Regions from separate parts of the Mesorhizobium sp. B2-3-14 genome, predicted to be linked through region 3. Evidence: riboswitches for the same ligand, from Rfam matches in the RefSeq annotation. Region 3 holds a riboswitch; each other region holds the start of a gene.

Region 1 (10,136 bases), on a different contig from region 3:
GCGATTGAAGCCGAGCAGCATGCCTGCGTCCGTGCGCCGGGCGGCAAGCACGACGCGGCGGCGCGACTGCGGCGCGCAGGCGACCAGTTCGCCAATCTCGCACTCGATGCCCTTGCCCCTCAATGCGTGCACCACCTTTTCGCGTTTCCATCGGCGATAGGCTTCGGTCTCGAAATGCTGGAGGGCACAGCCGCCGCATTCGGTGAAATGGCGGCAGGCGGGTTCGACGCGCAGCGGAGAGGCTTCCAGCACCGCCATCAGCGTGGCGCGATCCCGCTCGCGCGCGGCGGTGACGATCTCGCCCGGCAGCGTGAAGGGAATGAACAGATCGCCGCTCTCGGTTTCGGCGATGCCGTCGCCCTGCGATCCGAGCTTTCGTATTGTGAAGCGTACGCTCATCGGTCCTTGATCCCACCGAGCAGGAATTCGCGATTGCCGTCGCCACCTTCGATCGGCGACAGATGCAGGCCAAGCGAGCGCCAGCCGGGAACGGCATCCAGCCAATCCTGCAGCAGGCCCGCGACACGGGCGGCATCGAAGGGATCCTTCAACAAACCGCCCTTGCCGATCGCCTCGCGACCGGCCTCGAATTGCGGCTTGACCAGAAAGATCGCACCGGCGCCGGGCTTGGCAATGGCGAGTGCCGGCGGCAGCGCCAGTTTCAGCGAGATGAAACTGACGTCGGAAACGATGAAATCCGGATTGCGGCCGGCAAGATCGGCAACGGTGAGATCGCGCGCGTTCAGGCCCTCGATCACGGTCACGCGCGGATCACCACCGACATCAGGATGCATCTGGCCATGCCCGACATCGATTGCCGTGACATGGGACGCGCCGCGTTCGAGCAGCACCTGGGTGAAACCGCCGGTCGAGGCGCCGATGTCGAGGGCCTCGCGACCGGCCGGGTCGAGGCTGAAATGGTCGAGCCCGGCGATCAGCTTGAGCGCGGCGCGCGAGACATAGGCTTGCGCCGGATCGTCGATGGCGACAACGCATTGCGGCGAAACGTTCTGGCCGGGCTTGCGGGCTATGGCGCCGTCGACCGTCACCGTGCCGCGCTCCACCGCGTCGCGGGCGCGCGAGCGGCTGGCAAACAGCCCGCGCTGGACGAGCAGGTCGTCGAGCCGCTGGCGTGTGCTTGCTGGCAGAGGCGAGTTCATCGGCCTTCTCTGACGAAAGCCCGCGGTGAAGGCAAGGACATTAGATGGACCAAAGTGATCCTACGAGAGCGGCTGGTGCATCGAACCAGGCCGCGGCTTGCGCCCATTATGCCGGTCCGGCAGAATATTGGCCACGAAGAGCCCTCTGTTTGTCGCAACTCGAAGGAGAACGAATGCTGACGGGAACCTGCCACTGTGGCGCCGCCCACTGGACGCTGGAGGGCGACCCCGGCCCGGTGACGGCCTGCAACTGCACGCTTTGCCGCCGCTATGGCACGCTCTGGGCCTATGATTATGTCGACGAACGCATTCGCGTTTCGGGGCCAATGGGCAGCTATACGCGCGCCGGACAGGAAGACCCGTCGCTCGAGATCCTGTTCTGCCCGCGTTGCGCCTGCGTGCTCGGCTGGCGCGGACTGCGCGCCAGCGCCTCGGGTCGAAGACGCATGGCCGTCAATGTCCGGCTGGCGCCCCCCGAGGCCGTCGCCGATCTGCCGATCGACCATTTCGATGGCCTCGACACTTACGACGATCTGCCGCGCGACGGCCGCTGCGTACGCGACATGTGGTTTTAGAAGATGGTTCGCGGAGCCTGGCGCTCGATGGCTGGAGACAAACCGTCGTCTCGACCGCCTGAAGCCTGCTCACGCGCATGCCCGGTCGCAACAGGTGATACAGGCGAAGGATCCGGCGGCACCACAAGCTGCGGAATTTGCTTGTAGGAAAAGCCGCCGCGGATATCGCCCATCTTGCCGGCGACAATGCCTATCGCCGCCTTTTCGAGATTGCGGTCGTAGGGCGTTTCGGCGGCAGCCGGTACGACCATCACCGCCAAGAAGGCCGCGCCGCACAGAAGCGTCTTCATTCTCGTTGTCTCCCTGCCTGGCTGTGATCTAGCAGGGCGGCGTTGAAAAACGGCCAAGGGACAGGGTAAGCAAAACGCCAAACGGCAACGTTAACAATGCCTTATAAAATCGAGCCGGCAAACTGATTCAAGCTGTTGAGGTTTTGATTCAGGCGCGCTGGGCGCGGACCGTATGACCGAGCGCGATGAATACGGTGCGCACGATTCCGGCGACGTCGAGGCCAGCATCGGCATACATCTTCTCTGGCTTGGCGTGGTCGGTGAAGGCATCCGGCAGCACCAGCGGGCGTACCTTCAGCCCGCTTTCGAGCAGTCCTTCATGGGCGAGGAATTGCAGCACATGGCTGGCGAAGCCGCCAATTGCGCCCTCCTCCACCGTCACCAGAACCTCATGCGAGCGGGCCAGCCGCCGGATCAGATCCTGGTCGAGCGGCTTGGCGAAACGGGCATCGGCGACCGTGGTGGAAAGCCCGGCCGCGCCGAGTTCCTCGGCCGCGATGAGGCAATCCTGCAGCCTTGTGCCGAACGACAGGAGGGCAACCTTGCTGCCTTCCCGGACGATGCGGCCTTTGCCGATCTCCAGAACAGAGCCTCGCTCGGGCATGTCGACGCCGACGCCGTTGCCGCGCGGATAGCGGAAGGCGATCGGCCCATCGTCATAGCTGGCGGCGGTGCGCACCATGTGACGCAATTCCGCCTCGTCGGCCGCGGCCATTACGATAAAGCCCGGCAGGCTTGCCAGGAAGGTGGTGTCGAACGCGCCGCAATGGGTGGCACCGTCGGCGCCGACAAAGCCGGCGCGATCGATGGGGAAACGCACCGGCAGTTTCTGGATCGCGACGTCATGGACGACCTGATCGTAGGCACGCTGCAGGAAGGTCGAATAGATCGCGGCGAAGGGCTTGTAGCCTTCCGTCGCCAGGCCGGCGGCGAAGGTCACCGCATGCTGCTCGGCAATGCCGACGTCGAAAGTCCTTGACGGAAACACCTCGCCGAACAGGTCGAGGCCGGTGCCGCCCGGCATCGCGGCGGTGACGGCGACGATGCGGTCGTCCTCGCGCCCCTCCTGGATCAGGCTTTCGGCAAACACCTTGGTGTAGGCCGGTGCATTGGCCGGCGCCTTGGCCTGTGCGCCGGTGATGACGTCGAATTTGTTGACGCCATGATACTTGTCGGCGGCCGCCTCCGCCGGCGCGTAGCCCTTGCCCTTCTGGGTGACGACATGGATCAGCACCGGACCCTTGCCGTTGTCACGGACATTTTTCAGGACCGGGATGAGATGCTCCAGATTGTGACCGTCAATCGGGCCGATGTGATAGAAGCCGAGTTCCTCGAACAAGGTGCCGCCGGTGACGTAACCGCGCGCATGCTCGACCGCGCGGGTGATGGCTCGATCGGCCCGCTTGCCTAGATAGGAGGTCAGCTTCTTGCCAAAGTCGCGCAGGCCGACATAGGCCTTGCCGGAAGCCAGACGCGCCAGATAGGCGCTCATGGCGCCGGTTGGCGGGGCGATCGACATGTCATTGTCGTTGAGGATGACGATGAGGCGCGCATCGAGCGCGCCGGCATTGTTCATCGCCTCATAAGCCATGCCGGCCGACATGGCGCCGTCGCCGATGACGGAGATGACATTGTTGCGCCCGCCTGAGAGGTCGCGGGCGGCGGCCATGCCGAGGCCGGCCGATATCGATGTCGAGGAGTGGGCGGCGCCGAACGGGTCATATTCGCTCTCGGCTCGGCGGGTGAAGCCCGACAACCCGCCTTCCTGGCGCAAGGTGCGGATGCGGTCGCGACGGCCGGTCAGTATCTTGTGCGGATAGGCCTGGTGGCCGACATCCCAGATCAGCCGGTCATCGGGTGTGTTGAAGACATAATGCAGTGCCACGGTCAGTTCGACCACGCCAAGGCCGGCACCGAGATGGCCGCCGGTGCGCGACACCGCGTCGATCAATTCGAGGCGAAGCTCCGATGCCAATTGCGGCAAGTCGCTCTCGGCCAGCGTGCGCAGGTCGGCCGGGACGCGAACCCTATCGAGAAGCGGCGTATGCGGCGTTGCGTTCACGTTGGGCCCAGACTTTCTGTTCATCGGCGGGATAGGCCGCCGGCCGGCGAAAGTAAATGCGTGTCGCTGACGCGGACGGTCAGCCCCTCACCGATCTTCTCAGCCTTCCGGCAGCGGGATGAATTCTTTCTCATCGCCAGGAACGATATCGAAGCGGCCGGTCTTCCATTCCTGCTTGGCCTGCTCGATGCGCTCCTTGGACGAGGAAACGAAATTCCACCAGATGTAGCGCTTCGAACCGAGAGACGCGCCGCCGAACAGCATGAAATGCGCACCCGTCGATGACGATATGACGATCTCGTCGCCGGGCCGGAACACCAGCAGCCGTTCCGCTGGAAAGACATCACCCGAAATCGAGACCTCGCCCTCCAGCGTGTAGATGGCGCGCTCCTCGGCATCGGGCGGGATTTTGACGCTGGCGCCGGGCGCCAGCCGCAAATCTGCATAGAGTGTCTCGGAATCGGCCCGCACCGGAGACCGCAAACCCTGGAAATCACCGATGACGACGCGGCCGCAGACGCCTTCGGCGTCGATTTCGGGAAGCCGCAGCGCCGCTGTGTTCTCGAACACCGGCGCCACCTCTTCCTTGCCGTCCGGCAGAGCCAACCAGGTCTGCAGGCCGGAGATCGACATCGGCGCGCCGCGCAATTCCTGCGGCGTGCGTTCGGAGTGGACGATGCCGCGACCGGCCGTCATCAGGTTCACGTCGCCGGGTTGAATGACCATTTCGGTGCCGAGCGAATCGCGGTGCCTGATCTTGCCGTCGAACAGATAGGTCACGGTCGACAGGCCGATATGCGGGTGGGGACGGACATCGAGCGCCTGGCCCGCGCGCATGATCGCGGGACCCATTCGATCGAAGAAGATGAACGGCCCGACCAGGCGCCGCTTGGCGGTCGGCAAGGCGCGACGCACCTCGAAACCGCCAATGTCCTTGGCGTTAGGGATAACCATCAGCTCGATCTGGTCGCTGGCGAAGGCATCGCCGGCCTCAGGGTCCTTGCCGGGGAAGAAGCTCATGAACTCTCCTCGTCAGCGGTCAGTGGGCGCTTGGGCATATCAGGCGAACCGGATCGCCGCTTTTGCTTTTAATTTGGCTGCCACCTCTTCGCGATTGCGCGGATGCTGGTGGGTTTCGAGGGAATCGAGCAATTCGCGTGCGGATGCCGCGATGGCTTCGACGGCATGATCGAACGCATGCTGGTTCTTGGCAGAAGGCCGCGTCGTGCCGCTCAGCTTGCGGACAAACTGCAGTGCCGCGTCGCGGACTTCGTCGTTGGTTGCCGGCGGATCAAAATTGAACAGGGTCTTGATGTTTCTGCACATCGCTTCCGTATCTCCTCTTGTCCGTTTCAATCGGGACGAACTGTATCCTCAATGATGATCGTGTCCAAAAACCGGTAAGGCTGCTCCGGACCTCAGTCCGCGTCGAGCGGCTCGGTTCCAACCGGCTTGCCGTCGCGCGACAGCCTGATCTTCTCGACCTTGTCCTCGGCGGCCTTCAGCAGCCGGTCGCAATGAACCTTCAGCGCCTCGCCGCGCTCGTAAATCCGGATCGACTGGTCGAGCGGTACGTCGCCACGCTCCAGATCATCGACGATCTTCTCCAGTGCGTCGAGTGCCTGTTCAAAGCTCATCGCCTTGACGTCTTCGTTGATCTCACCGGTCATCATTCATCCTTTCATCAGTCGCCCGACATGGGCGGCGACCGAAAATGCCAATCCCTGCAGATCGTAGCCGCCCTCGAGCAGGCTGACGAGCCGGTTACCGCCGTGGATTGCGGCGCGCTGCATCAGCTGGCCGGTCGCCCAGTCGAAATCGTCCTCGGTCAGATTGATTTCCGCCAGCGGGTCGCGATGGTGCGCGTCGAAGCCGGCCGAAACGATAATCAGATCCGGCGCGAAATTGTCGAGTGCCGGCAGCACGCGCGACAGGAACGCATCGCGAAACACCTCGCTGCCCGTCCGAGGCGCCAGCGGCGCATTGACGATGTTGCCGGCGCCGGTCTCACTCTTCGCGCCCGTGCCGGGATAAAGCGGCATCTGGTGCGTCGAGCAATAGAGCACCGAGGGATCGTCCCAAAAAATATCCTGCGTGCCGTTGCCGTGATGCACGTCCCAGTCGACGACAGCGACACGCTCGGCGCCATGCTTCCTCTGCGCATGGCGCGCTGCGATTGCGGCCGTGTTGAAGAAGCAGAAGCCCATGGCCGTGGTCTTTTCGGCATGGTGGCCGGGCGGGCGGGCGGCGACGAAGACGTTGTCGGCGCGGCCCGCAAAGACGTCGTCGACGGCGGCATTGGCGGCACCGATCGCCGTAATCACCGCCTGCCAGCTTTTCGGGCTGGCGGTGGTGTCGGCGTCGATGCGGGCAATGCCTTCGTCGGGGATGGCGGCGCGGACACGCGCGACGAAATCGGCGGGATGCGCGTAGAGGATGGTCGCCTCGTCGCCGTGCGGTGCCTCGACGCGGTCAAGCGTGGCAAAAGCTTCGTCGTCGAGCACGCGCTCGATGGCGCGCAGGCGGTCGGGCCGCTCGGGGTGACCGGGCGGCGTGATGTGTTCGAGAAAGATCGGGTGCGTGTAGAGACGGGTGGCCATGCCCCCTATCTAGTGCCCCGGCGTCGTGATGGCCATGCGTTGCGGCTTGATCGCTGGGGAAAATCGAACCTGCGTCCATTCATGTCGCTGCGGGCATTGGCGGCGCCGGCCCTTCGGCGTAAGGTCGCAACCACTGCCTGGTGCCCGCCGGGCTGTTTGTTTTAGCGGCATTTTGCGACGCCAAGTGATTCCACTTGGCTGCAAATGCCTTGGCGGGAGAATCGGGAACACGGTTGAACTCCGTGGCGTGCCCAACGCTGTGAGGGGGACCGCGCCGGTAAATGCCACTGTCGATGACGGGAAGGCACCGGACGCGGGTCGATCCCGAGCCAGAAGACCGGCCTGGCAGGCATCGTCATCCGCATGGTCAGGCGGATGACATCGATTGCAATCGCAAGGGGACAAGCGATGCCGGAAGCTATGACCGCTCCAATGGGCGATGGATTTGACCAGATTGCGCGCGACGCTGTTTACCGCGCCATCTTCACACGGCGCGACGTCCGCAGCCATTTTACATCGGAGGCGATCGACGACGAGGTGCTGGCGCGGCTGCTGCTTGCCGCCCACCACGCGCCATCGGTCGGCTTCATGCAACCCTGGAATTTCATCGTCATTCGCGATGCCGCGCGGCGGGCGGAGGTGCGCGACCTGTTCCTGGCCGCGCGAGAACGGGAACTGCCTGAAATCGAAGCAGAACGGCAGGCGCTCTACCGCAAGCTCAAGCTGGAAGGCATTTGCGAAAGCGCGCTCAACATCTGCATCACCTGCGACCGCGAGCGCTCGAAAGGCTCGCCGCTGGGGCGCTGGCACAATCCGGAGATGGATCTCTACAGCACGGTCTGCGCGGTGCAGAATTTCTGGCTGGCCGCGCGTGCCGAAGGCGTCGGCGTCGGCTGGGTCAGCATCATCGAGGCGCAAGCGCTGAAAAGCTTGCTGGCCATTCCCGATCAAATGACGCCGATCGCCTATCTCTGCGTCGGCCGCGTTTCCGAATTCGCACCGAAGCCGGATCTCGAAACACACGGCTGGGGCCGGCGGCTGCCGTTGCCCGAGCTTATCATGAGCGAGACTTTTCGCGGACAAGGCGAAGCGCCGCTCAAATCAGCAGTGGCGCGCCTCGGTACCGCCGCCGGTGCGCCCGCGAGCCTAGCCGATCAGCGCGTCGCGCCGGCCGTGCCCCAGCGCGAACCGCCGAAAGTGGAGAGCGCCTTGTCCTTGAGTTCCCTGAACTTCGACGAGGCTTCGGCCAGCCTGGCGTCCCAGGCGGCATCGGGCACCTGACCCTCGATAGTCTTGAAATAGACCTGCATCAGGCAGGCAATGGCGAACGGCTCAATGAAGGCCGCCTTGAAAGCCCAGGCAAAGACGATTGCCAGCACGAAAGCCCAGCCGGCGAGCTGCCCGGGCATGACGTAAAGAATAGCGGCTGCCGGAGCCAGCATCAGCAGGAAAATCACGAACGACACGCCCCACATGATGACCCCTAGCCAGACGGCATTCTTGACCATGGTCTTGCCGTTCTGGGCGTAGAGCACAACGCCTTGGCGCGCGGTTTCGAACGGCGAGGACGAACTGATGCGAATGTTGTAGCCGAGAATGATCTCGTCGACATAGGTCAGCGACAGGCGAATCACCGTGTTGAGGAACGAAACCAGGCCGCTCAGGCCAGGAATGGGCAGGAAGGCCGCGATGCCGCCGAGCAGGCCGGTGATGGCGTGTATGGCGCCCTTGACCAATTGATCGACGACGAAAAGGATGTTGGCCTCGGCAAAACGCTCGGTCACGACCTCTTTCGCGTAGGCGATCTGGTTCTGGCCGTCGGGAATATCATTGCCGTCGATCAGATGCACCATGACGGCGATATGGCCCGCCTTGACGACGTAGAGAATGTATTCGCGGATCCAGTAGACGGCGATCGAGACGATGCCGAAACCGACCACGCCGCCCCACATCGCAAAAGACAATGGTCCGTCGGGATCGGTAGAAATATGGCCGACGCCATAGCCGACGGAGGCGCCGGTGCCGGTGGCCACGATGTAGGCCAGCGTGATGCCGAAATAGACGATCATGCGAAAGACAATGAAAGGCCAGGTCCGCATCATGATGGACACCGACCTGCCGATATCGAAATCCCACACGCCCCGAATCTCCCCTCAGAGATGGCTGCGGAGGATGCGCTCAAACCGGCTATTGTCAATTGCAGGCAGTGGCGGGACTGCCATGGCGGTTCATCTTGAAAGCGCTTCCGGCTTTTTCAGCAGGCCTTCGAGCAATTGCTTGAACGCGGCCACCACCATCTTCGATGTCGCTTCGGGATCTTGCGAATTGGCGATGCGCTGCGCGGCCTGGCTGCTCGCCCCATTGATCAGCCGCGCTGCCGACTCCGGGTCGACGCCGGGGACGACCACCCCTTCCCGCTGCAGCGCTGTCAGATGATCGGTCATTGAACCGACGCAGGCATTGGCATTCGACCACAGTGCCGGATCGCCCAGCACAGCCGGACCATCCCGGAACATGATGCGCTGGATTTCCGGCTCCAGCGCCATTTCGATATAGGTGGTGCATTCGTCGACGAAATGCTGCCAGCGGGTCGGCGCCCGCGACGCGACCTCATTCACCCGGGCCGCCATTTCCGCGTCGATTTCGGCGATAACCGCCTCAAGCAGTCCCTTCTTGTCGCCGAAGTGATGATAAAGGGCGCCGCGCGTCAGCCCGGCCGACGCGGTGAAATCATCCATCGACGCTTCGGCATAGCCAATGGTGCCGAAAGCCTGGCGCGCCGCGGCGATCAGCTTGGCGCGTGTCTCGGCGATCATCTCCTTGCGCGGTCGATGCATGCTTCTGGCCTTACTTACATACGCTCCGTATGCCAATTGACATACGCGACGTATGCTCTATTTAACACTTATACGTCTCGTATGTAATTGTCGAATCGCCCCTTGTCGAGGAACAGGATCATGCAAAACCCCTATTCGGAAATCTTTCGCGCGCCCGGAGCCAGGGGCTTTGCCGCCGCCGGCTTCATGGCGCGCCTGCCGATCGCCATGGCGCCGATCGGCATCGTGGCGATGCTGTCGCAGACGCGTGGCGAATACTGGCTGGCGGGTGCGGTTTCGGCGACATTCGCCTTGGCCAATGCCTTCCTGGCGCCGCAAATATCGAGGTTGGTCGACCGCCTCGGCCAGACGCGGGTTGTCGTACCCACCACCATCATCTCCGTGCTCGCATTCGCGGCCCTGATCGCATCGGCCAATCAAGACTGGCCGGTATGGACGCTGTTCGCGTCGGCGCTGCTGGCCGCGGCAATGCCAAGCATGCCGGCCATGGTGCGGGCGCGCTGGACCGAGATTTTCCGGGGCCGGTCCGAGATGAACACCGCCTTCGCCTTCGAGTCGGCGGCGGACGAACTGGTCTATATCGCCGGCGCATCGCTATCTGTGGGCCTCAGC
Region 2 (10,136 bases), on a different contig from region 3:
GTAGGTCGTTTCCTGGTCATCGGCATCGGTCGGTGACAGGACAAGGTCGAGCTCGTGCGAGCGGGCATAGTCGCCAAGACCGGACAGGAATTCGACGAAATGGGGATCGATGTCGACGGCTGCACCCGTCGGCAGGACATAGCCGATCATTCCGGACTTACCCGTGGCCAGCCGGCGCGCACTCGGATTGGGGCGATAGCCGTGGCGCTTGGCTGCGTCCATGACACGCCTGCGGGTTTCCTCGTTGACTTCGGGATAGCCGTTCAGCGCCCGGCTTACCGTGGTCTGGGAAAGCGCCAGCATATGCGCGAGTTGCTTGAGGTTCACGAGAGGCCTCCCTGCCTCAAAGCGCTTTTAAATTGAATCGACCCAAACGCCACAAGGGCGTGGCCACTCCACATGGACCATAAGCGTGCCGGGGCCCGGTTTGAAACGAAAATTGCTGCTGCAGTGCCGAAAAAGCATGTTGCGGTGCAAATTTTTGGACCCTGGCAGACGGCGACTAAATCGATTAGTTCCTGCTCCCCCTTGACACCCGTCCGATTCAGTGGCGAGATCAACAAAGCCAAAGCGCTTTGGAAGACTGTTCGAAAGGTTGCGGTTCCCTTGCGACTGAGTCACAGTCCTGCGGCGTCGGCGGGCGGAATGGAGGTTCCGTCCGGTGTGTATGACCCACTGGGAGGAATACCGATGAAGAAAATGCTTTTGCTGGGTGTTGCGTCTGCCGCATTCGCCCTGAGCGCGCCCGCGCATGCCGAACTGAAGTTCAAGCCGGGCGAGGACAAGCGCTTCAACTGGGCGAATTACGAGGACCTCAAGAAAGTCGACCTCAAGGGCGAGACCCTGACCATCTTCGGACCGTGGCGTGGCGAGGACGAGACGCTTGTCCGGTCGGTACTTGATTATTTCTCCGAAGCCACCGGCGCAGAGGTCAAATATTCCTCGTCCGAGAACTACGAGCAGCAGATCGTCATCGACACCCAGGCCGGCAGCCCGCCCAACATCGCCGTCCTGCCGCAGCCGGGCCTCATCCAGGACCTCGCTTCCAAGGGCGTGCTGACCCCGCTCGGCGACGACGTCGCAGCCTGGGTCAAGGAGAATTACGCCGCCGGCGACTCCTGGGCCAAGCTCGGAACTTACAACGGCAAGGACGGCAAGCCGGGCTTCTATGCCTTTCCCTACAAGATCGACGTGAAGGGGCTGGTCTGGTACTCGCCCGACAATTTCGAGGAAGCTGGCTACAAGGTGCCGAAGACGCAGGAAGAACTTGCCGAACTCGAGAAGAAGATCATCGCCGATGGCGGCAAGCCGTGGTGTATCGGGCTTGGTTCGGGCGGCGCGACGGGCTGGCCGGCGACCGACTGGGTCGAGGACATCATGCTGCGCACGCAGACTCCCGAAGTCTACGACAAGTGGGTGAAGAACGAGATTCCGTTCAACGACCCGGCCGTGGTCAACGCTATCGACATCTTCGGCAAGATCGCCACCGACGACAAGATGGTCGACGGCGGCGCCAAGGCGGTCGCGGCGACCGACTTCCGCGACAGCCCGAAGGGCCTCTTCACCGTACCGCCGAAGTGCTACATGCACCATCAGGCATCGTTCATCCCCTCCTTCTTCCCGGAAGGCGTGAAGCTTGGCCAGGATGCGGACTTCTTCCCCTACCCGCCCTACGGCTCCAAGCCGGAGCTCGGGACGCCGCTGGAAGTCGCCGGAACGCTGGTGATGATCACCAAGGATTCCAAGGCATCGCGCGAATTCATCAAGTTCCTGCAAATGCCGCTCGCGCATGAATTGTGGATGGCACAGAAGAGCTTCGTCACACCCTTCAAGGGGGCCAACAAGGACGCCTATGGCAGCGATGCGCTGAAGAAGCAGGGCGAGATCCTGGTCGGCGCCACGACGGTGCGCTTCGACGGCTCCGACCTGATGCCCGGCAAGGTCGGCGCCGGCTCGTTCTGGACTGGCATGATCGACCTGGTCGGCGGCAAGTCCGCCCAGGACGTCGCCACCGACATCCAGAAGAGCTGGGACGCCATCAAATAGGCCGCTCCGGCGCGACCTGATCTTTCCTCATCTTGCTACTGGATTCGGGCTACGGCCCGGATCCGACCGGCGGGACACGCCGGAAGCTTCGCATTTCGATTGTTCCGAATAACTGAAAGTCGGCGCATCGGTCGCCAGCACCGCTGGCCGGTCACGCGCAGGGAGAGGGACCCATGGCGGCTCAGATTTTCTCGGCAATATTCGTCATCATTATCGGCGTCGGCGGCTGCGTCGCCTATTTCTGGGGCGCCAACAAACTGCTTGACCTGATCTTCCCCGCGCGCGGAGTGTCCGGAGCGGCCGCCGTCAACAATCTGCGCCGGCAGGGATTGGTGCGGCCCTGGTTGTTCGTGGGTCCGGCGCTGATCATCCTGACCATCTACCTGGTCTATCCGGTGATCGCGACACTGTGGCTGTCCTTCTTCGATCGCGGCGGCACGAGTTTCGTGGGGTTCGCCAACTATGAATGGGCGCTGCGCGATCCGGATCTGCGAAACGCCATCCGCAACAACATATTGTGGCTGGCGGTGGTGCCGGCGGCCTGCACCTTCCTCGGCCTGATCATCGCCGTGCTCACCGACAAGATATGGTGGGGAACGATTGCCAAAAGCCTGATCTTCCTGCCGCTGGCCATCTCCTTCGTCGGCGCCAGCGTGATCTGGAAGTTCATCTACGAATATCGTGGCCAGGGCCAGATCCAGATCGGCCTGCTCAACGCCATCATCCAGTATTTCGGCGGCCAGCCGCAGGTCTGGATATCGCTGCCGTTCTGGAACAACTTCTTCCTGATGGTCATCCTGATCTGGATCCAGACCGGCTTTGCCATGGTCATCCTGTCCTCGGCGCTGCGCGGCATCCCCGAAGAAACACTGGAAGCCGCAGTCATAGACGGCGCCAACCCGTTCCAGATCTTCTGGAAGATCATGGTGCCGCAGATCTGGGGCACCATCGCGGTGGTATGGACCACCATCACCATCCTGGTGCTGAAAGTGTTCGACATCGTTCTGACCATGACCAACGGTCAATGGAACAGCCAGGTGCTGGCCAATCTGATGTTCGACTGGATGTTCCGCGGCGGCGGCGATTTCGGCCGCGGCGCGACCATAGCCATCATCATCATGATTGCCGTCATTCCGATCATGGTCTGGAACATCCGCCAGGCCAACAAAGAGACGGGAGGGCACTGAGATGGCCGTCGCGACCGGAAATTCCTTCGCCAGCCGTTTCGGCGTCCATATCGCGGTGCTCGTCTTCGTGGTGATCTGGACCATCCCGACGCTCGGCATCCTCGTTTCGTCGCTGCGCGACAAGGACCAGATCATCGCCTCGGGTTGGTGGAATTCCTTCGCCAGTTCCAGCCAGACGGAAGCCGGGCGACTGCCGGCCGCCTCCACACAGGTAGAAAAGGACGGCAAGTTCGTTCTCCAGGGCAACATCTTCGGCGACGGGGCCAAGCGCGCGATAAGCGCCTTCGGCGTCAAGGCGGCGGCACCGACGCAGTATCCTGCCGGCACATCAGCCGATCTCGGTGACGGCGTGACCCTCCAGATCAAGGCCGACGGCAGCTTCGTCATGGCCTCGCCAAAGGCGTTCGAGGGCGACAGGGGCCAGCGCGTCTACTACGCTTCGTCGGCGCCGCCGAAATTCACCACCGACAATTATCAGACCGTGCTGTTTTCCGAAGGCATCGGCCGCTCGTTCATGAATTCGCTAACGGTCACCATCCCGGCGACCGTCATCCCGATCCTGATCGCGGCCTTTGCGGCTTACGCACTGGCCTGGATGCGCTTTCCAGGCCGCGCGCTCCTGATCGCCGTCGTCATCGGCTTGCTGGTGGTGCCGCTGCAGATGTCGCTCATTCCACTGCTGAAGCTCTACAATGGCGTCGGCACGTTCTTCGGCGTGCCGTCCAAGACCTACCTCGGCATCTGGCTGGCGCATACCGGCTTCGGACTGCCCTTCGCCATCTACCTCTTGCGAAGCTATATTGCCGGCCTGCCGCGCGAGATCATGGAATCGGCGCGCATCGACGGCGCCAGCGATTTCGAGATCTTCGTCAAGATCGTGCTGCCGCTGTCCTTCCCGGTGCTTGCCTCCTTCGCCATCTTCCAATTCCTGTGGGTATGGAACGATCTCCTGGTGGCAATGGTTTTCCTCGGAACGGCGCCCGATCAGATCGTGCTGACGGCCAAGCTCAATGCTCTGCTTGGCTCGCGTGGCGGTAACTGGGAGATCCTGACGACATCGGCCTTCATCACCATCATCGTGCCGCTGATCGTCTTCTTCTCGCTGCAGCGTTATTTCGTCCGCGGGCTGCTGGCCGGCTCGGTGAAAGGAGGTTGAGACCATGCAATCGGCTTTGAAGGCGACTTCGAAACCAGACCCCGCCATCGACCGCGACTGGTGGCGGGGCGCGGTGATCTACCAGATCTATCCGCGCAGCTATCAGGATTCCAATGGCGACGGCATCGGCGACCTCAAGGGCATCATCGGCAGGCTGCCCTACATTGCCGCCCTTGGCGCGGACGCCATCTGGATCTCGCCTTTCTTCAAATCGCCAATGAAGGATTTCGGCTATGACGTCTCGGATTATTGTGACGTCGACCCGATGTTCGGTACGCTGGCGGATTTCGATGCGCTGACGGCGGAGGCGCACCGACTGGGCCTCAAGGTGATGATCGACGAGGTGCTGTCGCATACCGCCGACATCCACCCCTGGTTCAAGGAAAGCCGCTCGAGCCGCACCAATCCCAAGGCCGACTGGTATGTCTGGGCGGATGCAAGACCCGATGGCACGCCGCCCAACAACTGGCTGTCGATCTTTGGCGGCTCGGCCTGGCAATGGGACACCAGCCGCCAGCAATACTACCTGCACAATTTCCTGGCCGAGCAGCCCGACCTCAATTTCCACAACCGCGAAGTCCAGGACGCGCTGCTCGACGTCACCCGCTTCTGGCTGGAACGCGGCGTCGACGGCTTTCGCCTCGACACCATCAATTTTTACTTCCACAGCCAGGGGCTGGAAAACAACCCGCCGCTGCCGCCGGAACAGCGCAACGACCAGACCGCGCCGGCGGTCAATCCCTACAACTACCAGGACCATATCTACGACAAAAGCCGACCGGAGAACCTCGCCTTCCTCGAGCGCTTCCGGGCGCTGCTCGACGAGTACCCGGCGACCGCCGCGGTCGGCGAAGTCGGCGATTCGCAACGCGGGCTGGACGTGGTCGCCGCCTATACCGCCGGCGGCAAGCGCGTGCATATGTGCTATTCCTTCGACTTCCTGGCGCCGGAAAAGATCAGCGCCGCCAAGGTCCGCTCGGTGCTGGAAGCTTTTGGCCGGGTGGCCAGCGACGGCTGGTCGTGCTGGGCGTTTTCCAACCATGACGTGATGCGACCGGCCTCGCGCTGGGCCGCCGACGAGGCGGACCCGTCGGCCTATCTCAAGGTCATCTCGGCATTGCTGATGTCGCTGCGCGGTTCGGTCTGCATCTACCAGGGCGAAGAACTCGGCCTCGGCGAGGCCGACCTGCGCTTCGAGGATCTGCAGGATCCCTACGGCATCCGTTTCTGGCCTGAATTCAAGGGCCGCGACGGCTGCCGCACGCCCATGGTGTGGGATGGCAATGCAAGGAATGGCGGCTTCTCCCAGGCAAAACCCTGGTTGCCGGTACCGGCCGAGCATCTGCCGCAGGCGGTCAACGTGCAGCAAGGCGACGAAACCTCCCTGCTTGAGCATTACCGGCGCTTTCTTTCTTTCCGCCGCGCCCATCCGGCGCTGGCCAAGGGGGACATCGCCTTCATCGAAAGCCAGGGCGACACCGTCGCCTTCACCCGCCGGTCGGGCAATGAGGAGATCGTCTGCGTCTTCAATCTGGGCGCAAGGCCGGCGAAGGTTGACCTCGGCAACCGAACCCTGCAACCTTTGCCGGGACACGGGCTCTCCGGGCAGGCGAGCACCGGGTCGGTCGAGCTCGGCGGCTATGGCGCCTGGTTCGGACGCATAGGCTGAAACATCCGAGGAATCACTGGAGGAAACCAATGGCCGATGTCAATTTGAGACAAGTGAAGAAGTCCTATGGCAATCTTAACATTCTCCACGGCATTGACCTCGACATCAAATCGGGCGAGTTCATAGTCTTCGTCGGCCCGTCGGGCTGCGGCAAGTCGACCTTGCTGCGCTCGATCGCCGGGCTCGAGGAAATCACGTCGGGTGAACTCAAGATCGACGGCCAGGTGGTCAACGACGTGCCACCCTCGAAGCGCGGCATCGCCATGGTGTTCCAGTCCTATGCCCTCTACCCCCACATGACCGTCTACGACAACATGGCCTTCTCGATGAAGATCGGTGGGGAAAGCAAGGCCGAGATCGACAAAAGGGTTCGGCAAGCCGCCGAGATCCTGCAGCTGACCAAATATCTCGACCGTCTGCCCAAGGCGATGTCGGGCGGCCAGCGGCAGCGCGTCGCCATCGGCCGCGCCATCGTGCGCAATCCGAAGGTGTTCCTGTTCGACGAACCGCTGTCGAACCTTGACGCCGCATTGCGCGTTGCGACGCGCATCGAGATCGCCAAGCTCAAGGAATCGATGCCCAACACGACCATGATCTACGTCACGCACGACCAGGTCGAGGCGATGACGCTGGCCGACCGCATCGTCGTGCTGAAGGACGGGCACATCGAGCAGGTCGGCACGCCCATGGAACTCTACAAGAACCCCGGCAACCTCTTCGTCGCCCAGTTCATCGGCTCGCCGGCCATGAACATCCTGCCGGCGACGGTCGACAAGACGGGCAATCCGACCATCGTCAGCCATGTCGGCGGCCGCAAGGCGACGGTGCCGATCGCGACACCTGCTTCGGCAAAGGGAGCGGCGGTCAGCTTCGGCGTACGGCCGGAAGATCTCGCGATCGCCAGCGGTGCGGATTATCTGTTCGAGGGGACCGTCGATTATCTCGAACAGCTTGGCGAGGTCCAGCTGGTCTATGTCGATATCGGCCGGGCCGACCTGCCGCTGGTGACCAAGCTGCCGGGCAATGTCGAGGTCAAGCGCGGCTCGACGCTGCGGCTGACCGCCAATGCCGGCGATCTCCATATCTTCGATGCCGATGGTCGCTCCTTTGCCCTCCACGAAGCGGAAGCAAAGGCGGCCTGAAGACGGCCGTCCGGTAATGAAAGAACAAGAGCGGCGGGCCTGGCCCGCCGCTGTTCTTGTCTGCACAGGCTGGTTAGTTGTTGCCGAAGAGATTGCGATCGGCACCCTGATGGGCCGGCTTCTGCACGTCGCCGGACGAGTTGAGCAGCTTGTAGACAGGCGAATCGCTGTTGCGGATCGCACCTGTATGCGACGTATCGACATTGACAGTCGACGAAGCAGTGGGCTGGTTGACGCCGTTGGAGCCATAATTGTCGCTGCCGGCGAAGGCGCTGCCGGAGACGGCCAGAACGGCGGCGGCGGCAATGAGGATCTTGTTCATTTTAGGTACTCCTGAATTTTGGAAGTCCCGCGGACCGGCGGGCCAGAGCCCACCGGCCGTGGGATGGCCGTTAATGGCCGAAGAGGTTGCGGTCGCTGCCCTGCTGGACAGGCGCCGAGGTGGCCGGAGCCGACTTGCCGATCGACGCGGTGTTCGAATTGTCGGTCGAAGCGGCAGCAGCCTGGTTGGCGCCGTTGGAGCCATAGTTGTCGCTGCCGGCGAAAGCGCTGCCGGAGAGAGCCAGAACGGCAGCGGCAGCAATGAGGATCTTGTTCATTTTAATACTCCTGAATTTGTAGGGTCCACCAGCGCGGCAGGGTCACCCGCCGCGTGCCGGGGATCGCTATTAATTGTTGCCGAAGAGGTTGTGGTCGGCGCCCGTCACAGGCGTCTGGGCAGCCGGCTCCGACTTCTTAGTCGAAGCGGTGTAGGAGCTGTCGACAGTAGCCGTGGGGGTCGCGGCGTTCGAACCATAATGGTCGCTGCTAGCGAAGGCGCTGCCGGAAATAGCCAGAAGGGCGGCGGCAGTGAGAATGATCTTTTTCATTTTTGTACTCCAGTATTTTTCCCGTCCGTCTAGCGGCGTGTCTTGGGATTAAATCGCGTCGTTCGGACAGCCCCGATGTGGGAGAGCCCCCTTGCCGTTTCCAATCACGAAGTTGTTCAGCGTGGACCATGACTCCACCACTTGAAATTGTACCAACGCCTTCTACATGTCTTATTTTTCCGTTTGATATCAAATAGTTGTCTGAGATCATAACCCGATCACCAACTGTGTCGGAAGGCTGGGCGTTCACACCGTCCTGCACGCACCGTCAACAGAAACGAACCGTTCGGTTCGATTTTAGACTCTGCTAATAGTCACTTTTCGAAACCATTAACCCTTTTCCGGCCCGGCTGAGGGTCGAAAACTGTGCCCGCGCGCCTGGCGAGAAGAGGCGATTCCCCCGCTGCAACCGCGCCGGGACGATCCCGCGTACGTGTCGCGCCGCATGGATGCGATGTCGCTTTCGTGCCGATGTCGCAAACCCTGTCGTGATTAGATCGAGCGATCTCAGGTGCCGCTGCGTGACGACGGAGCGGAGAATTGGGAAGCCGGTCAGATTCCGGCGCTGCCCCCGCAACGGTGGTGGAGTTCAAGTCGCAACGGGAGACCACTGGGCGAAAGCCTGGGAAGGTGTCGCGATGGTCCGCCAGGACAACTCCAGAGCCCGGAAACCAGCCCGAGATCGCTAGAACTCGACTGATCGCGGTGGGCGGTCAAGGGGCGGATGGTGTTGTCCGGCTTCGCCGGCTTGCGCCCAGTCCTTCCTCCATCACCACCAGTTCAGTCCTTGAAAATGAGGACAGGACATGGACGCGCGCAACGACATGCTGAGGCTTTTGAACGGCCGCAGACAGGGCCTTTCGCTGGAACAGCCCTTCTATACCGACCCGGACTACTTCAAGCTTGACATGGAACTGATCTGGTATCGCGACTGGCTGTTCATCGGCCATGATTGCGAGTTGCCCAAGCCGGGCAGCTTCATCACCGTGCAGATCGGCGACTATCCGGTCGTGCTGGTGCGCGATCAGCAGGGCAAGATCAACGCTTTCCACAATTCCTGCCGCCATCGCGGCAGCCGCGTCTGCAACACCGACAAGGGCATGGCCGCCAAACTGGTGTGTCCCTATCACCAGTGGACCTACGAACTCGACGGCCGGCTGCTGTTCGCCCGCCAGATGGCCGATGGGTTCGACAAGAGCCAGTTCGGGCTCAAGCCGGTCGCCTGCGAAAGCGTCGCCGGCTATGTCTTCATCTGCCTGGCCAAGGAGCCCGCCGACTTCGCGCCGATGCAGGCGATGATCGAGCCCTATCTCCAGCCGCACCGGCTGAGCGAGGCCAAGATCGCCTTCGAGAGCACGATCATCGAGAAGGGCAACTGGAAGCTGGTCTGGGAAAACAACCGCGAATGCTACCATTGCGCGGGCAACCATCCTGAGCTGTGCAAGACCTTCCCGGAAGCGCCGACCGTGACCGGCGTGCAAGGCGCCGACAGCGATCCGGAGATGCTGGCCCACTGGGCGAAGTGCGAAGCTGTTGGCCTGCCCAGCAAGTTTCGCATCGACCCGGCCGGACAATACCGCGCCACCCGCGCGCCGCTGCTGCGCGATGCCCAGAGCTACACGATGACCGGCAAGCGGGCGGTGAAGAAGAACCTGTCCGACAGCGTCTCGGCCGACCGGATCGGCACGCTGATGCACTATCACTACCCGACAACCTGGAACCATATCCTCGTGGATCATGCGGTGACGTTCCGCGTGCTGCCGGTCAGCGCCACGGAAACAGCGGTTACGACCAAATGGCTGGTCCACAAGGATGCCGTGGAAGGCGTCGACTACGATCTCGCCGAACTCACCCATGTCTGGACCGAGACCAACGACCAGGACCGCCGCATCGTCGAGGAAAATGCCTTCGGCATCCTGTCGCCGGCCTACGAGCCCGGTCCCTATTCGGAGCTGCACGAGGGCGGCGTCATCCAGTTCGTCGACTGGTACGCGCGCTTTATCGGCCCACGGCTTTCCGAAGACGGCCGGCCTGCTCTGCGCAGTGTCGCCTAGCGCATGTCGGCCA
Region 3 (10,136 bases):
GGCGTGACATGACTGCTGGCAAGAAACGCGTATGGTGGGGCGACTACCGGACCACCGAATACGCCTCGATCGATCCCGAGGCGACAATCGCGGTGCTGCCGCTGGCGGCTATCGAGCAGCATGGACCGCATCTGCCTGTGTCGACCGACACTTCGATCATGAACGGCATGCTCGACACGGTGATTTCACGCTTGCCCGACGATCTCGACATCCGCATCCTGCCGGTCCAGGCGGTGGGCAAGTCGAACGAGCATCTGCACGCGCCGGGCACTCTCACCTTGCCGGCAACGACGCTGGTCGACGCCTGGACCGAGCTCGGCCTGTCGATCGCGCGCGCCGGCGTGCGCAAGCTCATCGTCGTCAATTCGCATGGCGGCAATGAGGAGATCATGGGCATCGTCACGCGGGAATTGCGCGTGCGCGAAAAGATGCTGGCGGTGAAGACCAGTTGGCAGCGCTTTGGCCGCCCGGCCGGCATGTACACCGAACTCGAGGATCGTCACGGCATTCATGGCGGCGATGTCGAGACGTCACTGATGCTGCATTTCCGGCCCGATCTCGTCGACATGGGCAAGGCCGACAATTTCGTTTCCAACGTCGCCAAGGCCGAGCAGGAATTCTCGCTGCTGCGCCACACAGGCACCCACGCCTTCGCCTGGATCGCCGGGGATCTCAACCCGAACGGCGTGGTCGGCGACGCCAGCATCGCGACAGCCGAGAAAGGCCGGCTGACGGCGGAATATCAGGCTGACGGGTTCATCAACCTGGTGCGAGACGTGCGAAAGGCCAAGCTCGCGGAGTGGCTGAAATAGCTAACCGTCGATCTTGAGGGCGAACGGCGTGCCTTCAAAGGCGTCGGCGCCGCGCCCGATCGACTCGATCGCCTCGATCATGCGGCCGTTGCGCTGAAGCAGCGCGTCGGCCACCGCGATCAGCCGCGGATTGGGCGTCGCCGAAGGCGATAGCGCTCGCAGCGTCCGCGCCAGTTCCACCTCGTTGCGTTTCGGCGCCAAAGCCGCGGCGATGATATAGGCCGAGGCGGTCGAACGGCTGATGCCGGCATAGCAGTGCACCAGCATTGGTTTCGCCCGGTCCCAGCGGCGTGCGAAATCGAGCAGGTTACGGACATGCTCCTCGCCCGGCATGGTCATGCCGTCCTGCGCCACGGCGATGTCGTGCATGACCAGGTGCAGATGGTTTTTCCTTGGGATCGAGGCCGGTCGGACTACGTCCGTTCCGGCGGCGAGCAGCGACAGCATGCGGTCGGCGCCGGTCCTGGCCACCACTTCCTCGATTTTCGCCAATGAGCAGACATGGATCATTGTTTGAAACCTTTCGAACGATCCTCGCGCCGCGACGCCCAATCGGCAAGAGCGGATTCGAGCCTGCGCCACTCCTCCTCGCTCCCCGGCAGGCCGGCGCGCAAGGCATGCGGCCGTTCGGAGAAATGCCGCAGCAGGATGCCGCCCTGGCCAAGCCCGGAAAACAGGCCGCCGGCATCGGGCAGGCTGAGATAGCGGAACAGCGTGGTGCCCCCCGCGACGGGAACGCCGAAACGGCTAAACAGCGCATCGAGCCGCACCGTCGCTTCCGCCAGCGAGGCCCGCATCGCATCCTGCCAATCGAGATCGGCGAGCGCGCGGATGCCATATTCCAGGGCCGGTCCTGCGACAGCCCACGGCCCGAACTGCATGTCCAGCCGTTCAGCCGTCGGCGCGTCGGCAAGCGCGAACCCGAGCCGCAGGCCGGCCAAACCAAAGAACTTCCCGAAGGAACGCAGCACGACGATGCCGCCCTGGCCGACATCGCCGGCGAGGCTGTGCTCGCGTGGACCGACATCCATGAACGCCTCGTCGACGACCAGCAGCCCGCCCTTGGCGCGAAGTCCGGCGGCCAGCACCAGCAACCGGTCGCGCTCGACGACGCGCCCATCGGGATTGTTCGGATTGACTATGATGGCGAGGTCGGCTTCCGCCAGCGCCGCGAAATCGCTGAGCTCGACCACCTCGTGCCCGGCAATCGCCGCCGCCCGGGCGTGTTCGGCATAGGTCGGCCCCAGCACCATTGCCTTGCCGGGCCTCACCAGCGAGGCGACGCGCGGCAACAGGATCTGTGTGCCAGGGGCTGCCACCACGGTTGCTGGGGAAGGCGCCCCATAGGTGTTGGCCGCAATCTCTACCAGTTCGCGCCCACGCGCGGCCTCTGGCAATCGCCACAGCGAGGTGGCGGGCAGGTCGAAAAGCGGGTAGGAGTGCGGATTGATACCGGTCGAGAGGTCGACGAAAGGCAGCACGGCATTGGGGAAAAGCGCCCTTGCCCGGCCAAGACTTCCACCATGGTCCACCGCTCCTTCAAGAAGCTTCATGTCAGTCCTGATCGCTTTCCTGTCATTAATTGTCGAATTCGCCCTTAGTTATCCCGACTGGCTGTTTCGCGCCATCGGCCATCCGGTGACATGGTTCGGCAGGCTAATATCCTTTCTCGACTTGCGGCTCAACCGCGCCACTGATCCCGACGCGTTGCGTCGCCAACGTGGTGTCCAGGCGCTTCTGGTCATCGTGCTGGTGCCGGCGATAGCAGGCCTTTGCGTGCAGCTTGTTCTGCTCTGGTTCGTCCCCCTGGGGTGGATCGTTGCCGTCTTTCTGGCGACATCGCTTCTGTCACAGAAAAGCCTTTACGAACATGTCGAAGCCGTCGCCGACGCGCTCGACAGCGGAGGCCTCGACATGGGCCGAGCCGCCGTTTCGCGGATCGTCGGCCGTGATCCCGAGACACTCGACCGCGCCGGCGTCTGCCGCGCGGCAATCGAGAGCCTGGCGGAAAATTTTTCCGACGGCATCGTCGCCCCCGCCTTCTGGACCGGGGTCGGAGGGCTCGCCGGCGGCGCGGCCTACAAGGCGGCCAACACTGCCGATTCGATGGTCGGCCACCGGACTCCGCGCCATGAGGCCTTCGGCTGGGCGGCGGCGCGCTTCGACGACTGGATCAACCTGCCTGCATCGCGGCTGACGGCGCTGCTGATCGTGCTCGCTTCCCTCCTGGTCGAGGGCGCCGACCCCCGCGACGCCTGGAAGGCGGTACGGCGCGACGCGAAAAAACACCGCTCGCCCAATGCCGGCTGGCCGGAAGCGGCCATGGCCGGCGCGCTCGGGCTGGCGCTCGCCGGACCACGCAGCTATGGCGGTGTCATGGTCGACGACATCTTCATGGGCGAAGGCGGCCGCCGCGATGTCGACAGCGGCGATATCAGGCGGGCGCTCAAGCTTTACCGGGTCGCGGACTACCTGCTGATCGGCTTGTTCGGCCTTGTCGCGCTGATCGCCGTTCTGGTTTTCTAGAACTCGATGCCTTGCTGCGCTTTCACGCCAGCCGAGAAATGGTGCTTTGTCACCCCCATCTCGGTGACCAGGTCCGCCGCCTCGACCAGTGCCGGCTTGGCGTTGCGGCCGGTGACGACGACATGCAGGCCTTCGCGGCGAGCCTTGAGCGCCGCAACCACCTTGTCGAGAGCGAGATAGTCGTAGCGCAAGGCAATGTTGAGCTCGTCGAGCACGACAAGGCTGATCGAGGGGTCGGCGATCAATTCCAGAGCCTTGGCCCAGGCGGCCTCGGCGGCAGCGATATCGCGCTTCAGGTCCTGCGTCTCCCAGGTGAAACCCTCGCCCATTGCGTGCCAGACGACACGGTCGCCAAAGACGGCAAAGGCCTCCTTCTCGCCGGTGTGCCACTTGCCCTTGATGAACTGGACGACGCCGACGCGCTTGCCGTAGCCGAGCATGCGCAGCGCGAGACCGAAGGCGGCCGTGGTCTTGCCCTTGCCGGGACCGGTGTTGACGATCAGCAACCCCTTCTCGATCGTCTTGCCCGCAACCTCGGCGTCCTGCACCGCCTTGCGCTTGGCCATCTTGGCGCGATGGCGTTCTTCATCCTTGTCGTCGATATCGGTCATTTCACTTCACCTTGAGCGGTAGCCCCGCCACCATGAGCAGCACCGTGTCGGCAATCGCGGCGACCCGCTGGTTGAGCCGGCCGGCATCGTCACGAAACCGACGCGCCAGTGCGTTGTCGGGCACGATGCCTTGCCCGACCTCGTTCGTTACCACGAACCACGGTCCGCGCGGCCGCGACAGCACGTCCGCCAGCCGCCGGCACGCGGCCTCGACGTCGTGATCGGCCAGCATGTGATTGGTCAGCCACAGCGTCAGGCAGTCGACAAGCACCGGCTGCCCGTCTGGCAACGCCTCCAGCGCTTCTGCGAGGTCGAGTGGCGCATCGATGGTCAACCAGCCCTCACCGCGCCGCGAGCGGTGCAGCGCGATGCGCTCGCGCATCTCGTCGTCATAGGCTTGCGCCGTGGCGATATAGGCCCAGGGCGAGGGCAATGCCGTCACCAGGGTTTCGGCGTGCGCGCTCTTGCCGGAGCGCGCACCGCCGATGATGAAGGTCAGCCTGCCGCGATCAGGCAAAGCTGTCGCGCAGGCTGGTCGCCGTGCCGGTGAAGCGCCTGCGCACCACGCCCACGATCGCGCCAAGCACCAGCCAGAACACCAGATTGGTCACCGTCACCGCCACCACGAACTGATGGTGCAGGCCTTCCGGGATCGGTGTCTCGAAACTGTCGGGCTGCGGCGCGCCGACGACATGCGGCGCGACGATCAGCAAGACGGCGAGGATGGTCAATGGCAACGATCTGCGAAACACGATCAGGCCCAGGCCGGTCGCGGTCGCGGCCGCCGTCGCCGTCCACCAGATCTGGCGCGGCAGAAGATCGGCCGCCGGCATTGCCGGCAGTTCCGGCTGCAGTCCGAGGCCCGGTGCCAGTGTGAACACGGCAAAGCCGGCCAAACCCCAGAACACACCCTGGCGCCAGTTGCCGACGCCGCCGAAGAACTCGGAAACCGCGACCAGGACCAGTGCGAAGCCGATGCCGGTGACGATATTGGCAACCACGCTAAAGGCGAAACGCTCGAAACCGTCGGCCGGCGCCCAGCCTTCGTCTTCCTCCGCCGGTGCCATGGCATCGGTGCCCGCGGGCGCGGCAGAGCTCATGGCATTCCCAGCGGAGGCCACCGTGCTCATGGCATCATTGGTCGCCGCTGGTGCGGTCGCGTGATCATGGTGGTGGCCGCCGTCGGCCTTTTCGTAGACTTCCGCCTTGAGGATCAGCGGCACGGTGGCATAGGCCTGCATGCAGGCGAGGACGACACCGGCCACGAGCCCCGCGATCGCCGCGACGAACACGACGTTGCGAAACAGATTCATGATGTCGGATCCTCGTTAGTGGCAGGGAAACGCCATCGAGTGGCGATAGTCGTGGGCAGCATTGTGGACCGCATCGATATGCGAGAAGCCGACAAAGCCGACGACGAAGATGCCGAGCAGCGCCGCGAGCGCGAGCTGCATGAAGCGCGACTGCGAGGAGACGGAGGCGCCGAGGGAGACGGAAGCGGTAGTCATGTCTTGTCCTTTCGCCCTCCACCCGAGGGCATCGAAGTCAGTTTCCTGTCGCCGGCAGGTCTCCTGGCTCGCGGATAAGCGCCCTTCCCCACCTTCCCGAAGAAAAATCTTCAGTGGCATATGGAGAGGACTACCGCACACAGTTGCGGGGGCAGCCACGGCATTGGGCAGGAATTCCTGCCCGCACCGCATTCCCTCTTGGCTCCAAAAAGGAACCGACGACATCGGTGACTATAGGGAAATTCGCCGCGCCCGGCAAACCAAATTCCGACAGCCGCCAGAGCAGGAGCGCCGTATCGGCGAAGCTGCCCTCCTCCCGTCCCGATTGACAAACTTCATGGCCGGGTGTCGGCTGGCACCCCTCACGGGAAGCCAGCCATGCAGCCCAATGCCAGCGAGCGCGAGCCCTATAACGGCCTGACTCGAACGGAGCCGACGCTGCCCTCGTCGGCCTATTGGGACCAGGACAACTATCAGCGCGATCTCGACGCCATCTGGTACAGGAACTGGCTGCTCGTCTGCCGCGAGGCCGACCTTGCCCAGCCTTTGGCGTTCCGCACCTTCCGCGTCGGTACGCAGGAAATCCTCCTGCTGCGCGACGACACCGGCGAGTTGCATGCCTTCCACAACACCTGCCGGCATCGCGGCTCGCAGCTTTGCCAGGAAAGCCAGGGCCGGCTGAAGGCGCGGCTGATCACCTGCCCGTATCATGCCTGGTCCTATTCGCTGCGTGGCGATCTGGTGCGCGTGCCGTCGAAATCGCTGCCTGACGGCTTCGACAAGGCCGATCACCCGCTTTATCGCGTCGCGCTCTCGGTGTGGCGGGGCTTCGTCTTCGTCAATCTTGCGGAAGATGCCGCCAGCTCGGCGCAATCTTCCTTCGATCCGGCCTCCGGCGATCTCGGCAATTGGCCGCTGGAAACGTTGGTATCAGGCCACGTGCTGCGCAAGGTGATGAACTGCAACTGGAAGATTTTTTGGGAAAACTTCAACGAGTGTCTGCACTGCCCGGGCGTCCACAAGGATCTGTCGCGGCTGGTGCCGATCTATGGCCGCGGCCTGATGAGCCGGCATGACGATCCCGAATGGCTCCGCCACGCCGACAATGACGCGCCGGAATTTTCCGGCGGCCTGCGCGCCGGGGCTGAGACATGGTCGCGTGATGGGCAGACGCACGGGCCGATCTTCCCGAGCTTGACGCCGGCGGAACGCAGCACCGGTCAGACCTATGCCACCAGCCTGCCGTCGATGTTCATCGTCGGCCATGTCGACTATGTCAGGACCGTGCGGCTTACGCCGCTCGGTCCCGAACAGACCGAATTGACCGCGGAATGGCTGTTCGCGCCCGAGGCGCTCGCCGAGACCGACATCGACAACATCGTTGCCTTCGGCACACAGGTGCTGGAGGAGGACGCGGCAATCTGCGAGGTCAACCAGAAGGGCCTGCGCTCGATGCGTCATACAGCTGGCGTGCTGATGCCCGAGGAGTACGACCTGCACCGCTTCCACGATTGGGTGCGCGAACGGCACGCTGCGCGCTCACCCGAGGCCTGAAGATCACAGCGACTTCGGCAGATATCGCCAGGTCATGAAGCCGCAAAAGGCTGCCAGTAGCCCGAGCGTGACGAACACCGAGCCCAGACCGAAGAAGGCCAGCACCACCGAATAGACCAGCGGCGGCGTCAGTTCCGAAAAATCGAGATAGGTGCGGTAGACCGCCGCCATCTGCGCGCGCTCATAGGAGCGCACCGAGCGCATGAAGGCGGTCGAACCCAGCGCGTCGAGCGCGATGGTGAAGAAGGCGCCGCACAGCAGGAAGGCACCGGTGAGCAACGGCACGGTTTCGCCCACGGCACCGGCCGCCAGCAGCGTCGCCGACATGGCGAAATAGGCAAATGTCATGGTCCTGCGGCCGCCGAAGCGTTTCCCCGCCTTGCCCCAGAAGATCGCCATGAACAGCAGCGCGTTGCCGGCCGAGACCAGCAGGCCGCCGGCCAATTCGCCCTCGCCGGTGATGACCATGAACAGCGGTCCATAGACGAAGAAGGTCGTCCAGAAGCAGGAACGGCCGAAGGCTATCAGCCAGGCCAATCTCAGCCTCGGCTGGGCGACGAAGCGGCCGATGTTGGCGAGCGGATTGGCCGGTCGTGTCTTGCCCGGGCGGATCGACTGGTTGTCGCTCAGCCGATAGGTCCAGAACAGCGCCAGCAAAGCCATGGCGAACACCGCCACCGCGCCATGCGCGGCATAAATGCCGAAGCGCGTATAGAGAAAAATGCCGAGCGTCGGCCCGCAGGTCCAGGCAACCATCGACCACGCCATCCGCAGCGATTCGGCCTGCATGAAATCGGTCTTGCGGATGTGATCCATGATGTAGAGGTTGAGCGTGATCGACAGCGCGCTGGCGCCCATCACCCGGCACAGCATCCCGGCCAGTTGCCCGGCGAGCGTATGGGTGACGAAGAACAGCGAGCCGATAGCGAGCAGGCAGGCGCCCGCCGTGTAGACCCAGCGCCGCGCGAAGCGCCGGATCAGCATCGGCATGAACAAGGTCACCGACAGGCCGAGCAGGGACACGGCGGTGTAAAGTATGGAGACGATCTGCTCGTTGTGGAGAATCTCGTAGGCCTGGATCGGTATGACGCTCGACACCATGGCGCGGGCGAAGGATTCGACCGCGTAAAGCGAGGCGAAGGTGCGCGCATCCGCGGCCTTGAGGGCCGGAAGCCAGATCGGATGGCGAACATGGGTGGACATTGCTTCCCCAAAGCAGAATCGCGGCGTCGAATCTGCCGTGGACATTTCAGGCGCATTAAGAGGAAACCGACGCACATCCGGCAAAAAGCGAAGCCGGTCAAAGGCTTTTCCGCGCTGGCCCAACCCGGCGGCTGGCGCGGACCCCGCCGCGCGGTCCAGGCCAAGGCGCCCGGTCTTCTTCTATCCGGTGCAACCGTGATAGTCGTCGTGGAGGGGCTGAATCAGATCGCGAGACCATGAGCATCCACACGCCGACCGTACCCGTCCCGCAGCCATCGAAGCGCATCGTCGCCATCGATATCTTGCGTGGCATCGCGCTGATCGCGATGGCGAGCTACCACTTCACCTGGGACCTGGAATTCTTCGGTTACACCGATCCCGGCCTCACCGCCTTCGGCTGGTGGAAGTTCTACGCCCGCTGCATTGCATCGACCTTCCTGTTCCTGGTTGGCGTCAGCCTCTATCTCGCCCATGGCCGGCAGATCCGCTGGAACGGCTTCTGGAGACGGTTCGCCATGGTCGCCGGCGCGGCGGTCGCCATTTCGGTCGTCACCCGCGTCGCCACGCCCGACGGGTTCATCTTCTTCGGCATCCTGCACGAGATCGCGCTCGCCAGCCTGCTCGGCCTCGCCTTCCTGCGCTTGCCGGCGTTGCTGACGCTTGCCGTCGCCGCGCTCGTCATCGCGGCACCAGTCTACCTGCGCTTCGAGGCTCTCGATCATCCCTGGCTCTGGTGGATCGGCCTGTCGGCGATCAATCCGCGCTCCAACGACTACGTTCCGCTATTCCCTTGGTTCGGCGCCGTGCTTACGGGCATTGCGGTGGCGAAATTCGCCTCCACCTCCGGCATAAGGGCACGCCTGGCGAACCTGGCGCCCGGACGCTGGTCCAACCCGCTGGTCTTCATCGGCCGCCACAGCCTGGCTTTCTACCTGATCCACCAGCCGCTGCTGATCGGCTGCGTCTGGCTGTTCTCGCAAGTGATGCCGGCGCAGGTCGAAACCCCGCAGGTCAATTTCCTGAAAACCTGCCAGCGATCGTGCGAGCAGATGCGCAACGCAACCTTCTGTTCGAGCTATTGCGGCTGCATGCTCGAAACGCTCGAAGGTGAAGCCTCTCTTGATCGGCTCTTCAACAACGACCAGACTGCGGACTTCAGGGCGCATCTGTCCGATCTTGCCGCAACGTGCACCGCCAAGACCGACGACAAGATGACGGAGGGAGGGACACAATGATCGGGCCAAAACCTGGGATCGAACCGAAGCCTGGGCTGGTACCGTGGCCGCCGGTGATCTACGCCGCCGCCATCCTCATCAGTGTCGTGCTCGGCCTCTACATCCCGCTGCCCTGGATCGGCGATCTCCTTGGCGACATCCTGTTCGCCGCCGGCTGGGTGGCGTTGTTCGCCGTGGCCGTACTCTGGTTCACAGCGATCCGCACCATGATACGGGCCAGGACCACGCTCAATCCCAACGCCGTGCCCGATCATCTCGTCACGACCGGCCCCTTCGGCGTCAGCCGCAATCCGATGTACCTGGCCAACACGCTGCTGTTGATCGGCGTCGCCTTCGTCTCGGGCATCGCCTGGTTCTTCCTGCTTGCCTTCGTCGCCGCCTTCGTCACCCAGAAGGTCGCGATCGAGGGCGAGGAAAAGATATTGGCGGCGAAATTCGGCAAGAAATACCGCGACTATGCAAAAAGAGTCCGGCGCTGGATTTGAGCAGGGCTACGTGTTGACGCCGAGCTCGACCAGCCGCTCGACGCAAGACTCCTCGGCCTGGTCGAGTTCGGCCAGCGTCTCCTCGAGGTCGCGACGTTTCTGCCTGAGGTCTTCGCGCTTTTCCTCGATGCGCTTGATCATCAGCTTGAGCTGCCCGACCTCGCCCGGCGGCTCCTTGTACATCTGGATGATCTCGCGGATC

What was found. Region 3 has a riboswitch for cobalamin ahead of FJ950_RS06170 (CbtB domain-containing protein). Riboswitches for the same ligand answer to the same signal wherever they lie in the genome.
Region 1: linked by a shared signal. The riboswitch ahead of bluB (5,6-dimethylbenzimidazole synthase) and the one ahead of FJ950_RS06170 (CbtB domain-containing protein) in region 3 are both predicted to bind cobalamin.
Region 2: linked by a shared signal. The riboswitch ahead of FJ950_RS03600 (aromatic ring-hydroxylating dioxygenase subunit alpha) and the one ahead of FJ950_RS06170 (CbtB domain-containing protein) in region 3 are both predicted to bind cobalamin.

The regions. Positions count from the first base shown of each region.
Region 1 is NZ_VFVP01000005.1:42,563-52,698, forward strand. Features, by position in the region: gene FJ950_RS14675 (class I SAM-dependent RNA methyltransferase) at 1-399, opposite strand, end outside; gene FJ950_RS14680 (TlyA family RNA methyltransferase) at 396-1,160, opposite strand; gene FJ950_RS14685 (GFA family protein) at 1,334-1,735, shown strand; gene FJ950_RS14690 (hypothetical protein) at 1,732-2,025, opposite strand; gene dxs (1-deoxy-D-xylulose-5-phosphate synthase) at 2,174-4,111, opposite strand; gene FJ950_RS14700 (pirin family protein) at 4,187-5,107, opposite strand; gene FJ950_RS14705 (DUF2277 domain-containing protein) at 5,147-5,413, opposite strand; gene FJ950_RS14710 (exodeoxyribonuclease VII small subunit) at 5,506-5,757, opposite strand; gene FJ950_RS14715 (histone deacetylase family protein) at 5,761-6,687, opposite strand; cobalamin riboswitch at 6,866-7,048, shown strand; partial or broken gene bluB (5,6-dimethylbenzimidazole synthase) at 7,120-7,725, shown strand; gene FJ950_RS14725 (hypothetical protein) at 7,842-8,825, opposite strand; gene FJ950_RS14730 (TetR/AcrR family transcriptional regulator) at 8,916-9,524, opposite strand; gene FJ950_RS14735 (MFS transporter) at 9,645-10,136, shown strand, end outside.
Region 2 is NZ_VFVP01000001.1:775,164-785,299, forward strand. Features, by position in the region: gene FJ950_RS03555 (substrate-binding domain-containing protein) at 1-327, opposite strand, end outside; gene FJ950_RS03560 (ABC transporter substrate-binding protein) at 691-2,046, shown strand; gene FJ950_RS03565 (sugar ABC transporter permease) at 2,220-3,233, shown strand; gene FJ950_RS03570 (carbohydrate ABC transporter permease) at 3,235-4,389, shown strand; gene FJ950_RS03575 (alpha-glucosidase) at 4,394-6,058, shown strand; gene ugpC (sn-glycerol-3-phosphate ABC transporter ATP-binding protein UgpC) at 6,088-7,200, shown strand; gene FJ950_RS03585 (DUF680 domain-containing protein) at 7,274-7,522, opposite strand; gene FJ950_RS03590 (DUF680 domain-containing protein) at 7,593-7,799, opposite strand; gene FJ950_RS03595 (DUF680 domain-containing protein) at 7,869-8,069, opposite strand; cobalamin riboswitch at 8,562-8,764, shown strand; gene FJ950_RS03600 (aromatic ring-hydroxylating dioxygenase subunit alpha) at 8,876-10,123, shown strand.
Region 3 is NZ_VFVP01000002.1:310,140-320,275, reverse strand. Features, by position in the region: gene FJ950_RS06205 (creatininase family protein) at 9-812, shown strand; gene FJ950_RS06200 (tyrosine phosphatase family protein) at 813-1,322, opposite strand; gene cobD (threonine-phosphate decarboxylase CobD) at 1,319-2,365, opposite strand; gene cbiB (adenosylcobinamide-phosphate synthase CbiB) at 2,364-3,338, shown strand; gene cobO (cob(I)yrinic acid a,c-diamide adenosyltransferase) at 3,335-3,949, opposite strand; gene cobU (bifunctional adenosylcobinamide kinase/adenosylcobinamide-phosphate guanylyltransferase) at 3,951-4,466, opposite strand; gene FJ950_RS06175 (CbtA family protein) at 4,459-5,262, opposite strand; gene FJ950_RS06170 (CbtB domain-containing protein) at 5,278-5,457, opposite strand; cobalamin riboswitch at 5,493-5,692, opposite strand; gene FJ950_RS06165 (aromatic ring-hydroxylating dioxygenase subunit alpha) at 5,836-7,011, shown strand; gene FJ950_RS06160 (MFS transporter) at 7,015-8,214, opposite strand; gene FJ950_RS06155 (DUF1624 domain-containing protein) at 8,451-9,449, shown strand; gene FJ950_RS06150 (isoprenylcysteine carboxylmethyltransferase family protein) at 9,446-9,934, shown strand; gene FJ950_RS06145 (MerR family DNA-binding transcriptional regulator) at 9,941-10,136, opposite strand, start outside.